3 regions of the Halomonas sp. XH26 genome follow, and region 3 is predicted to be linked to each of the others. Evidence: predicted binding sites of a transcription regulator. Region 3 holds the regulator's gene; each other region holds the start of a gene.
The links. Region 3 encodes FNR, which switches genes on or off when oxygen is low (the NO sensors DNR and NnrR bind a similar motif). Its sites were predicted from a motif close to TTGATNTANATCAA; they were not measured.

Region 1: the regulator FNR is predicted to act here: its motif matches at 2,049-2,062, upstream of yegQ (tRNA 5-hydroxyuridine modification protein YegQ).
Region 2: the regulator FNR is predicted to act here: its motif matches at 1,628-1,641, upstream of J4377_RS12665 (DUF427 domain-containing protein).

Annotation. Positions count from the first base shown of each region.
Region 1 covers NZ_CP071889.1:250,041-253,285, reverse strand. The annotation lists gene J4377_RS01205 (class III extradiol ring-cleavage dioxygenase) at 1-584, shown strand, start outside; gene yegQ (tRNA 5-hydroxyuridine modification protein YegQ) at 577-1,947, opposite strand; gene J4377_RS01195 (DMT family transporter) at 2,119-2,994, opposite strand; gene J4377_RS01190 (serine hydrolase) at 3,098-3,245, opposite strand, start outside.
Region 2 covers NZ_CP071889.1:2,779,908-2,783,152, forward strand. The annotation lists gene J4377_RS12660 (ATP-binding protein) at 1-1,081, opposite strand, end outside; gene J4377_RS12665 (DUF427 domain-containing protein) at 1,198-1,521, opposite strand; gene J4377_RS12670 (DUF2235 domain-containing protein) at 1,668-2,717, opposite strand; gene J4377_RS12675 (triacylglycerol lipase) at 3,187-3,245, opposite strand, start outside.
Region 3 covers NZ_CP071889.1:3,182,546-3,185,790, reverse strand. The annotation lists gene ttcA (tRNA 2-thiocytidine(32) synthetase TtcA) at 1-898, shown strand, start outside; gene fnr (fumarate/nitrate reduction transcriptional regulator Fnr) at 885-1,637, opposite strand; gene hemN (oxygen-independent coproporphyrinogen III oxidase) at 1,696-3,123, opposite strand.

The DNA of each region.
Region 1 (3,245 bases), 1.2 Mb from region 3:
GTACTAGCGCACAACCAGAAACGATTCATGATTTTGGCGGGTTTCCACAAGCCCTTTTTGAGTGCCAGTATCCAGCCCCTGGCAACCCTGAATTGGCGGAACAAATTGCAGTATTATTGGATGCTGAGCGCGTTGAGCGCGGCCTTGATCACGGCGCCTGGGTACCACTTTCGCTGATGTTTCCAGAGGCCAATGTACCGGTCGTTTCCCTGTCGCTACCTGTGCGTTGGGAAAATGACGCGCTAGTCACGCTCGGCGAGCGCCTATCGGCATTGCGAAAAGAAGGGGTTCTGATTATTGGCTCGGGCAGCCTAACCCATAACTTATATGAAACCCTGCCCCAGGACAGCCCCACCCCCGCCTGGGTAGATGAGTTTGCCCAGTGGGTTAGCGAACACATTGAAGACAATGATCGCCAGGCATTACTTCACTGGGAGCGTGCTCCAAAAGCGCTGGAAAACCACCCGACCCCAGAACACTTCCAGCCCTTACTGGTGGCCATGGGGGCAGGCGGAGATGGAACTCAGTTACACCACAGCGTGGAACATGGCGTACTGGCGATGGATGTCTACGCGTTTAGCTAATAGCAGTGCCTAACGATACAAATTGAGCTTTTCGGGGTGGATCAAGATCGCGCATTAAAAGCGCAAATTCACTCTGTTCCGGGCTAATGCTAACACCTGGCACGGGGAGGCGAACTCGGTGCCCTGAGCCAGGTGCAGCGCGCTGGGCTTCGCCGCGAACGTTCTCCATGTGTTCAAGCACGAAGCGGTGATTGCCACTTGGCAACATGAGCTCCATGCTGTCCCCCACTTCAAAGCGGTTTTTGACCTCGATGTCTAACCAGCCACGAACAGGATCGTAGCCCAGCACTTCACCGACAAACTGTTGGTGCACACCGATGGAGCTACCCTGCTGATAACTTTGAAATTCATCGTGAACATGGCGACGATAGAAGCCTTCGGTATACCCTCTGTTCGCTAAGTTCTCCAGCTCATCCATTAATCCCATATTAAAGGGGCGGCCAGCAACGGCGTCATCGATGGCGCGGCGGTAAACCTGTGCGGTCCGTGCGACGTAGTAATGAGACTTTGTCCGCCCTTCGATCTTAAGCGATGCTACTCCCATTTCTGTCAGTCGCGCCACGTGCTGTACTGCACGCAAATCCTTGGAATTCATAATGTAGGTGCCATGCTCATCTTCATACACGGGCATCAGCTTGCCAGGGCGAGTGACATCCTCGATCAGCGCTGAGAGCTCGTCCTGGTCGGCCACCGCCGTATCAGCGACGTGCTGAGCTGGCAACAGGTCACCCGTATCATCTTGAGTGGCTGCTATGGTGTTATATTTCCAACGACAGGCATTCGTGCAGGTGCCTTGGTTGGGGTCGCGGTGATTAAAATAGCCAGACAGCAGACAGCGTCCTGAGTAGGCAATACATAGCGCACCATGAACGAAGGTTTCGATCTCTAAGCCTGGGCACTCTGCGCGTATTTCGCCAATCTCTTCAAGGGATAGTTCCCGCGACAAAATAATGCGGCGAATACCTTGGCGCTGCCAGAATTGAGCGGCGGCCCAATTGACGACATTGGACTGCACCGACAGATGAATCTCTTGATCTGGCCAGCGATCGCGAACCATCATAATCAGACCCGGGTCTGACATGATCAACGCATCGGGTCCGGCCTCAATGACAGGCTCCATATCCCGTAGGTACGTTGTCAGCTTGCTGTTGTGCGGAGCAATGTTGGAAGCAACATAGAATTTCTTACCTCGCGCATGTGCGTACTCAATACCACGATGCAAATTATCGATTTTAAAATCGTTGTTACGCACCCGGAGAGAGTAGCGCGGCTGACCTGCATAAACGGCATCTGCCCCATAAGCAAACGCGTAACGCATATTTTTAAAGGTACCGGCAGGCGAGAGTAATTCGGGAGCTTGCATAGACAGTCACCGTTATCAGGACGATGGCGCACGTGCGCAGTGATGAAAGTGCCGGATTATAACCAGCTCAAACAGCCTGTCTTGCTCAGCTATCTACTTTGCTGACCCAGATCAAAAAGTAACGACCACAAGCCTCTTTTGACACATATGACGATGAATAACAGCCGCGTTTTACGCCGTTGGGCGGGGTTTCAGCGTCGTACGGCGGTCATGGTAAGCAATTGCTAATCCGCTGCCCATAATCAGCACACTGCCCACCCATACCCACAGATCTGGCAGCTCTCCCCAGAACCACCAGCCAAGCAGCACCGCCCACAGCATTGCGGTGTAATCAAATGGAGCAGCAATCGCGGCAGGGGCAAAGCGGAATGCCAGGGTAATAAACGCGGTCGCGCCAATACCCAAAACACCCGAGACCAAAAAGCCAAGCCAGTGCCAGGGCTCTGGGGTTTGCCAAACCCAGGGCAAACTCAGAGCAGTGACGATAAAGGGCACTAACGTCATGTAGAACACCATTGCCCACAGGTGCTCCCTAGCACCGTAGCGCCGCGCAGTAATCATCATCAGTGCATAAAAGAAAGCCGCTCCCAAGAGGGTTAGCGTGCCGAGCTGGAACGCATCACCGCCGGGGCGAACCACAATCAGCACGCCAGCAAAGCCAACTAACGACGCTATTAATACGGGTGGATCGATTCGCTCGCCAAGCAACGGCACTGAAAGCAGCGTTACAAACAAGGGTGCCACAAAAGCGATTGCCGTGGCCTCTGCGAGTGGCAGCAGGGTTAGCCCCCAGACAAAGAACACCATCGTGGCGGTATAAATCAATCCTCTGAGAAGGTGTACACGGGGGCGCTTGGTATGCAACTTGCGCAATCCACCTGCAAAATGCGCCAACAGGGCAATGAGCGGTAATGACACGAGCGTACGAAAGAAAATAATCTGTAGCGGCGAATGGACCTCGCCTAGCCACTTCGATACCGCATCACCAAGCGCTAAGAACAGAACTCCTAAGCACATGCACAGGATACCTTTTAACGACGTTGTCACGACGCTCTCCTTTTGCCCTTTGGACATTTTATCAGCCGGGATTAACAACTAATAAAAAACCCCGCCAATGTGTCACTGACGGGGCTGCGGATCTAACGTGGCTTTACAAACTTGCGTTGACCACCATGCACTCCATCCCCTGCGCCTGGAGCGTTCTACAAGCGCGTCTGGCGCGTGCTTCGTCCAAGGCGACAACCCTGGCGCGGAATACCGGCGTTTGACCAGCTAAAGTATCGATAGCAACCCGCCCC
Region 2 (3,245 bases), 400 kb from region 3:
CTTCCGCAGCTGTATCTGCCGCCTTACTTATCCAGGCCTCAAGCTGCTGGGGGTCAAATTTTTCACTATCGAAGTCGTTGGGATAAAGGGTTTTGATCTGACTTTGTAAAGACTGAGCTGCATTATTAAAAGCAATCCTGTCGCCTATAAATTGGGGTGATAAATAGTAGTGGTGTCTAATTACAGGTGTCTTCTTCTCAATTAGTTCGTCAGTTAAGAATGATAAATATGTGCTCTTTCCCATGCCCGGAAGGCCTGAGATAACTGAACTACCTTGCTTGGCTGTTCTATTCAATATTTCGGTATGAAAATCGTCTGTGGGAGGTGTATAACCGCCTGGAATTTCAAAAAACTGGGAAATTGTTTTTCTAGTTCCCAGAGATAAGATTTCGTTTATATGTCTAAGATAAATTTTGCCATCTGGTGATGGTTCGTTTTTTCTTGTAGCCCAGCGTTCAATAGCTTTCAATAATTGAAGCCAGCTTTCATTGCTAGCATGGTCTGGTACAAGTGAATCATGTAGTTTAATTTCTAAGTCATCAATTTCCTTTTGGCTATGTTCAAAAATTAGTGTTGCGAAAAAATCCCTAGCCTTTTGTTCTGTTCCTAGCTGGCCAGATATTTTGGACTTAATATCATCTGGTATGAGTGAGTAATCTACTTTGTCTTCTTTTAGACAATTTGAAACAATCTGATCAGGTATTCTGTTTGTAATAAGCTTGGCAATAGATATTGTGCTGGAAGTACCAAACTTCTCGATGTCGGCAGACCATTTTTCTATAAGAGATGTGCCATTGCTCTTCTTCTTGAGTAGCCAGTCAAAATCTAAACGCAAATCTTCACGTTCAGAATCAATTGTGAATTTGACTTGGTAGAGCTCATATTCTCCATTGGCTGTACAGCAAATAACATCATCAAGGCTCTTGACATGGCCAAGCCCTTGATTACCCTCTATGCTCATCCATTGATACTTCTCTGGTTCGTGAAACCAATTTATCAGTGTGCGAATACACATAAGGTCTTGGTATGTGTATCCAACGCGAGTTAGTTGTGATGGTTTAATTTTAGAGGATGTGACCAAAAGAAAAATCCTACTTATGACTTCGGCTCGCTAACAGTGTATTAGACGGCGCGTTTTATGATTGGATGGACGGGCTGGCACTTTTTTGCGGAATGTCCGCTCAGGGCCGAAAGGCATCATTCGCTCAATTCCTCATAAAACGCCACCTTCCCTGCTATCGCCTCTATGCCTTCAATCGGCTTCTTATAGCTCCAAGCGACATCCTGACTTTCACCCAACGAAAAATACACCGCATGCCCTTTGAACGGGCAATAAGTGGTGGTTTCTGAAACGCTGAGTAAGTCCATCCGCACGTCTTCACGTGGAAAGTAGTGACGTGCCGGGTAGCCTCGTTCATGGAGTTCGATGGTGTTAATGGAGTCGGCGATTAACGTGCCATCAACATGCGCCTGCACGCGTTGGCTAATAGGGTGAAGCTCAATGCGTGGGAAATTTGGCATTAGGTTGTTCCCTGCGGCGTTATTCGCTCTAATGCTTCGATCCTAGCAGTTAAATTATATTTAGCCCACTTTGCAGACTTAGTTTTTAGTCGATATTGGTCACTTCATGACCTAGATCACTCATCACTTCCACGCCGCCGCCCGGCCTACTCCTCCAGTGGGAAAAGGTGGGCATCGGTCAAGGTACGTGGCCGGTACTCGCACGTGGTATCGGCCCAGCGCTTCCAGACACTCTCATCGACTGAAATATTCACCGCAGGCAGCCCCTGCATGCCCTGCGAATATTGTCGGTAAAACCGACCGTCGCCCTTGTACCTAAGACGTGCATACTTGGCATAGAGCCCTTTCAGAAAATCAGCAAACGAATCTTTGGGTGCCATTTTCCAAGCATCCTCAGCAACATCAAAGGGCGCCACTTTTAGGCCTGCCTGTTGCGCTTTGGTTAACATCCAGCTCAGCGGTATGTCGGCCAGCGTGTCGTCAGCGCCATAGCCGCCGCCTACATTGGCGTGGGCGCCGATAAACCAGCGCTGTTCTACGTTGCGATTACCTGTTTTCTGCTTGCCATCCTTGCTCGTCCAGAGCGATACGTTATACGCCGACCTGTGTTCGTCCAGCGCGACCGCTTGATAGGCATGATCGACAATGCTGGAAAGCTCGGTATCGTGCCAGTCGTATTCGCTTTTGAACAGGTTGGTTCCGGGCACGCCCAGTGCGCCAACGGTATCCCACACGCCAATAAAATGAATCCTGGGCTGGCGACTGAAGCGCTCCTTGAATTCTTTGCACACCTCAGAATCGGGGTGACAATCACGGTTTCGATAAATACGTTCGGCCTTATCGAGCAGCCCTGGCGTGACGACATGCACTAGCCCGCATTTACGAATCATCCCTACTAGGCTTCTGGCGGTGTAGGCACCGCGGCTAAATCCGAATATCCAGATTTCATCGCTTTCACTGTAATGCCTTGCCAGCCAGTCATAGCCTTCCCGTAGGTTTTTGCTCAGCCCGTAACCGAAGGCTCCGCCGAAAAAGCGCTGAAATTTGGATGTCCCTACGCCGGGGTCGTAATAGAACCGTTGCCTGATACCGTCATCGTCATCATGGAGCAGCCGGGTAATACGATAAACATTGGTTTGATCTTCAGGGTCGTTCCAGGTGCCATCGAATAGCAGAATCAATTTTTGTTTCGTCATTGTGCCCCCATGATGATGCACGCCTTTGAACAGTGCTCATGATCACTAAATGAGGGGCAGACGATGCGCGATGCGCTCTTGGGCAACGCGTACCTGCGACCTCCACATTATTTAATGAAGGTTAGTCGACAATTCATCCCGCCACCTGTTGATAGTCAACTAGAAGCAGCGCCCCCGATGTGGGCGCTCTTACTATCTCGCTTTTGGATAAACCAAGCCGTGCCGAAGTAACGAAAAGGTGTTGGTCTATAGCATCAAAGGCACAGCTGGTTGGGCGTGGAACGGGGAGCGCTGTGTTTATACCTCAAGGAGGAAAGCATCAGCTTCTATCGGATGCGGAGACGTCATTTCAGAGCATCGACACATTCGATGCTGCCCCTGCGCTATACCACGGAGCTGCGGATGCGTCTTGCCAGTCAATGGCTAACCCACGAAAGAGTGTCCATCGATGTTCTACTTGCTGTGCTTGTTATGGATTGTCGCCATGCTCAAAACTCCCATTTTTTAGGTAGTTAACAACTTGAGCGA
Region 3 (3,245 bases):
AGCGCCTGATACTGTTTCTATTGACAGCCCTGCTGTTAATAGCGCACAGACACCATCCGAGCATCACGCCGCTAAACAAAAGCGTGAATTTAATAAGCTACAAAAGCGCTTACGGCGAGAGGTTGGTAACGCCATCATTGATTATCAAATGATTGGTGAAGGTGACAAGGTGATGGTGTGCCTGTCTGGCGGCAAAGATAGCTATACGATGCTGGAGATACTGCTTAACCTGCAGCGCAACGCGCCGGTTAACTTCTCTCTGGTCGCTGTCAATATGGATCAAAAACAGCCAGGCTTCCCGGAGCATGTGCTGCCCCAGTACCTAGATGAAGTGGGTGTCGAATACCACATTCTAGAGCGTGACACCTACTCGGTGGTGAAAGAGAAAACCCCAGAAGGAAAAACGACCTGCGCGCTCTGCTCACGACTAAGACGTGGCTCGCTCTATGGGTTTGCCGAGGAAATTGGGGCAACGAAAATTGCCCTAGGGCATCATCGTGAAGATATTTTAGAAACGTTATTTCTTAACATGTTCTTTGGTGGCACTTTGAAAGCAATGCCTCCCAAACTTTTATCTGACGATGGCAAGAATATTGTCATTCGCCCCCTTGCCTACTGCAAAGAGGCTGATATTGCAGAGTTTTCTCGGCTAATGGAATTCCCCATTATTCCCTGCAACTTATGTGGCTCTCAGCCCAATCTCCAGCGTCAAGTTGTCAAAGATATGTTGGCTGAGTGGGATAAAAAACATCCAGGACGCCTAGAAAGCATGTTTAAAGCGGTGACCAATGTAGCGCCTTCCCAGCTAGCAGACCGCCGTTTATTTGACTTTGCTGGCCTTGAAGCCAAACAAGCGGCGTTGATGGAAGGGCGTATTCAGGCGCTTAGCGTGGACTAGCCGACTGTTCTTCCTCTTCAGCTAGCGTGATGAGGCGCCGCATATCTAAAATATTAACCTCCCGCCCTGAAACAGCCACCACCTCTTGCTGTTGAAAGCGGCTAAGAATACGGCTGACCGTTTCTACCGCCAAGCCTAAGTAATTGCCAATGTCGGCGCGGGACATGGAGAGTCTGAAGCTATAAGGCGAGTATCCACGTCGACGAAAACGGTCTGAAAGGGTGACTAAAAAGCTGGCTAGTCGCTGATCGGCCGTTTTGCGCGATAGCAAGCGCATCATACGCCGGTCATCTCGCAATTCTTTGCTCATGCTCCGATAAAGCTGGCCACGTAGTTCGGGCAGTTCTTCGGAAAGCAGGTCCAAGCGGTCAAATGGGATTTCACACACCGTAGTGGTTTCCAGTGCAATGACGCTACCGGGGTAGTGCTCTTCGTCAATTCCATCTAATCCTACTAGTTCGCTGGGAAGGTAGAAATTTGTCAGCTGATCATTGCCGTTCCCTTCGCTGGTCACCTGTTTCAGGCTGCCTGAGCGGACGGCATACACACTGGTGAAGTGATCACCCTGGCGAAACAGGGGCTCGCCTTTTTTGAGCGGTGCGCGGCGGCGAATGATGGCATCAAACTGGCTCATGTCCTCAAGCTCTAAGGCGAGCGGTAGACACAACGAGCTTAGGCTACAGGTCTGACAGCGCGCCTCTTGCAGCAGTGAGCGTCGTTGGCTGGCGGGGTGTGGCATATCATTCTCCCTTTCTCGTTAGCCATCATAGGCCCAGAGGCAAGACGTCTCAAGAAGCTTATACAATCTTAGAGTAGCGCTGAGTAGGCTGATCAGCTAGGCGAGCATCAAAGGCCATCGCCAAATGGCGAATCAGCAGCCGTCCAGTGGGGGTGGCGCTAATAACTTGCTGATGGCGAGTGATTAAGCCGTCTTGCTCAGCTGTCTTCAATTGCTCAATTGCGGTGGAGAAATAGTCATTAGCATCGATGTGCCAACGCTTTCCAACTGCCGCTAGATCAATGTGCATGTCGCACATTAGCCGTTCAATCACGTCTCTTCGTATTAGGTCGTCCTTATTTAACCTTAATCCTTTGACGGTTGCCAGCTTACCTTGATCTAAGGCTGCTTCATATTGGTCAAGCTGAGTCGGGTTTTGTGCGTAAACGTCGTCAACCCGTGATATAGCGGATACGCCTAAGCCAACTAAATCGCACTGTGCATGGCTAGAGTAGCCCTGGAAATTGCGTTGTAAGGTGCCGTTGCGCTGTGCAATCGCCAGGCTATCGTCAGGTCGTGCAAAGTGATCCATGCCAATATGCACATAGCCTGCGTTAGTCAGCATTTCTATGGTGGTATGCAAAATAGCCAGCTTTTCATCAGCGCTGGGGAGGTCCGTTTCGTTAATGCGTCGTTGTGGCGCAAAGCGGGTGGGCATGTGCGCATAATTAAATACGGACAGCCGTGCAGGGTTGAGTTCGATGACTTGACTTAGCGTCTCAGCAAAGCTTTTTTCGGTTTGAAATGGCAGCCCATAAATTAAATCAAGATTGAGTGAGCGAAAACCAAGACGGTGTGCTTCTTCCATCAACGTTTCGGTGAGTACCCGGGGTTGTACTCGGTTGATGGCTTTTTGTACCTGCGGATTTAAATCCTGCACGCCAAGGCTTAGTCGATTAAAGCCGAGAGACTGTAGATGGCGCAACGTAAATACATCTGCTTCACGAGGATCTATTTCAATAGCGTAATCGCGATCGGCTGAGCTAGATAAACCAAAACGGGCATCTAGGCGGTCAATTAGGTCCCCCATCTGTGCCAAGGTTAGAAATGTGGGCGTACCACCACCCCAGTGTAACTGTTGCACCGGGCGTGAAGTGTCTAAATGGCGGGCAGTGAGCACCATTTCTCGATCTAGCCGAGAAAGGTAAGGTTCTGCAAGGGCGGTATTCTTCGTTGCGATTTTATTGCAAGCGCAGTAGAAGCAAATTTTTCGACAAAAGGGTACATGTACATACAGTGATAGCGGGCGGTGGCTCTCGTTACTGCGCGCTAGCGCCTGAGTAAAGTCATCGGCACTAAACTGCTCATGAAACGCTAGAGCTGTCGGGTAGGACGTGTAACGTGGGCCACTTTTGTCATAGCGACGCAGCAGCGTTTCATTCCAGGCATTAGCCCCAGACACATCAGTGTTGGTAGGTGAGAAGGCAGCAGTGGCATGAACGGGCATGGCGAGCGCTCCGAAGTGAGAAGTAAACAAAAGGAGTGACTGAGCGCCGTCGCTCAGTGTTCTCTCGGCATGCTACGTCGGTGTCACTTGGAATGCGTTGAGCTATATCAAACTATAGGAGG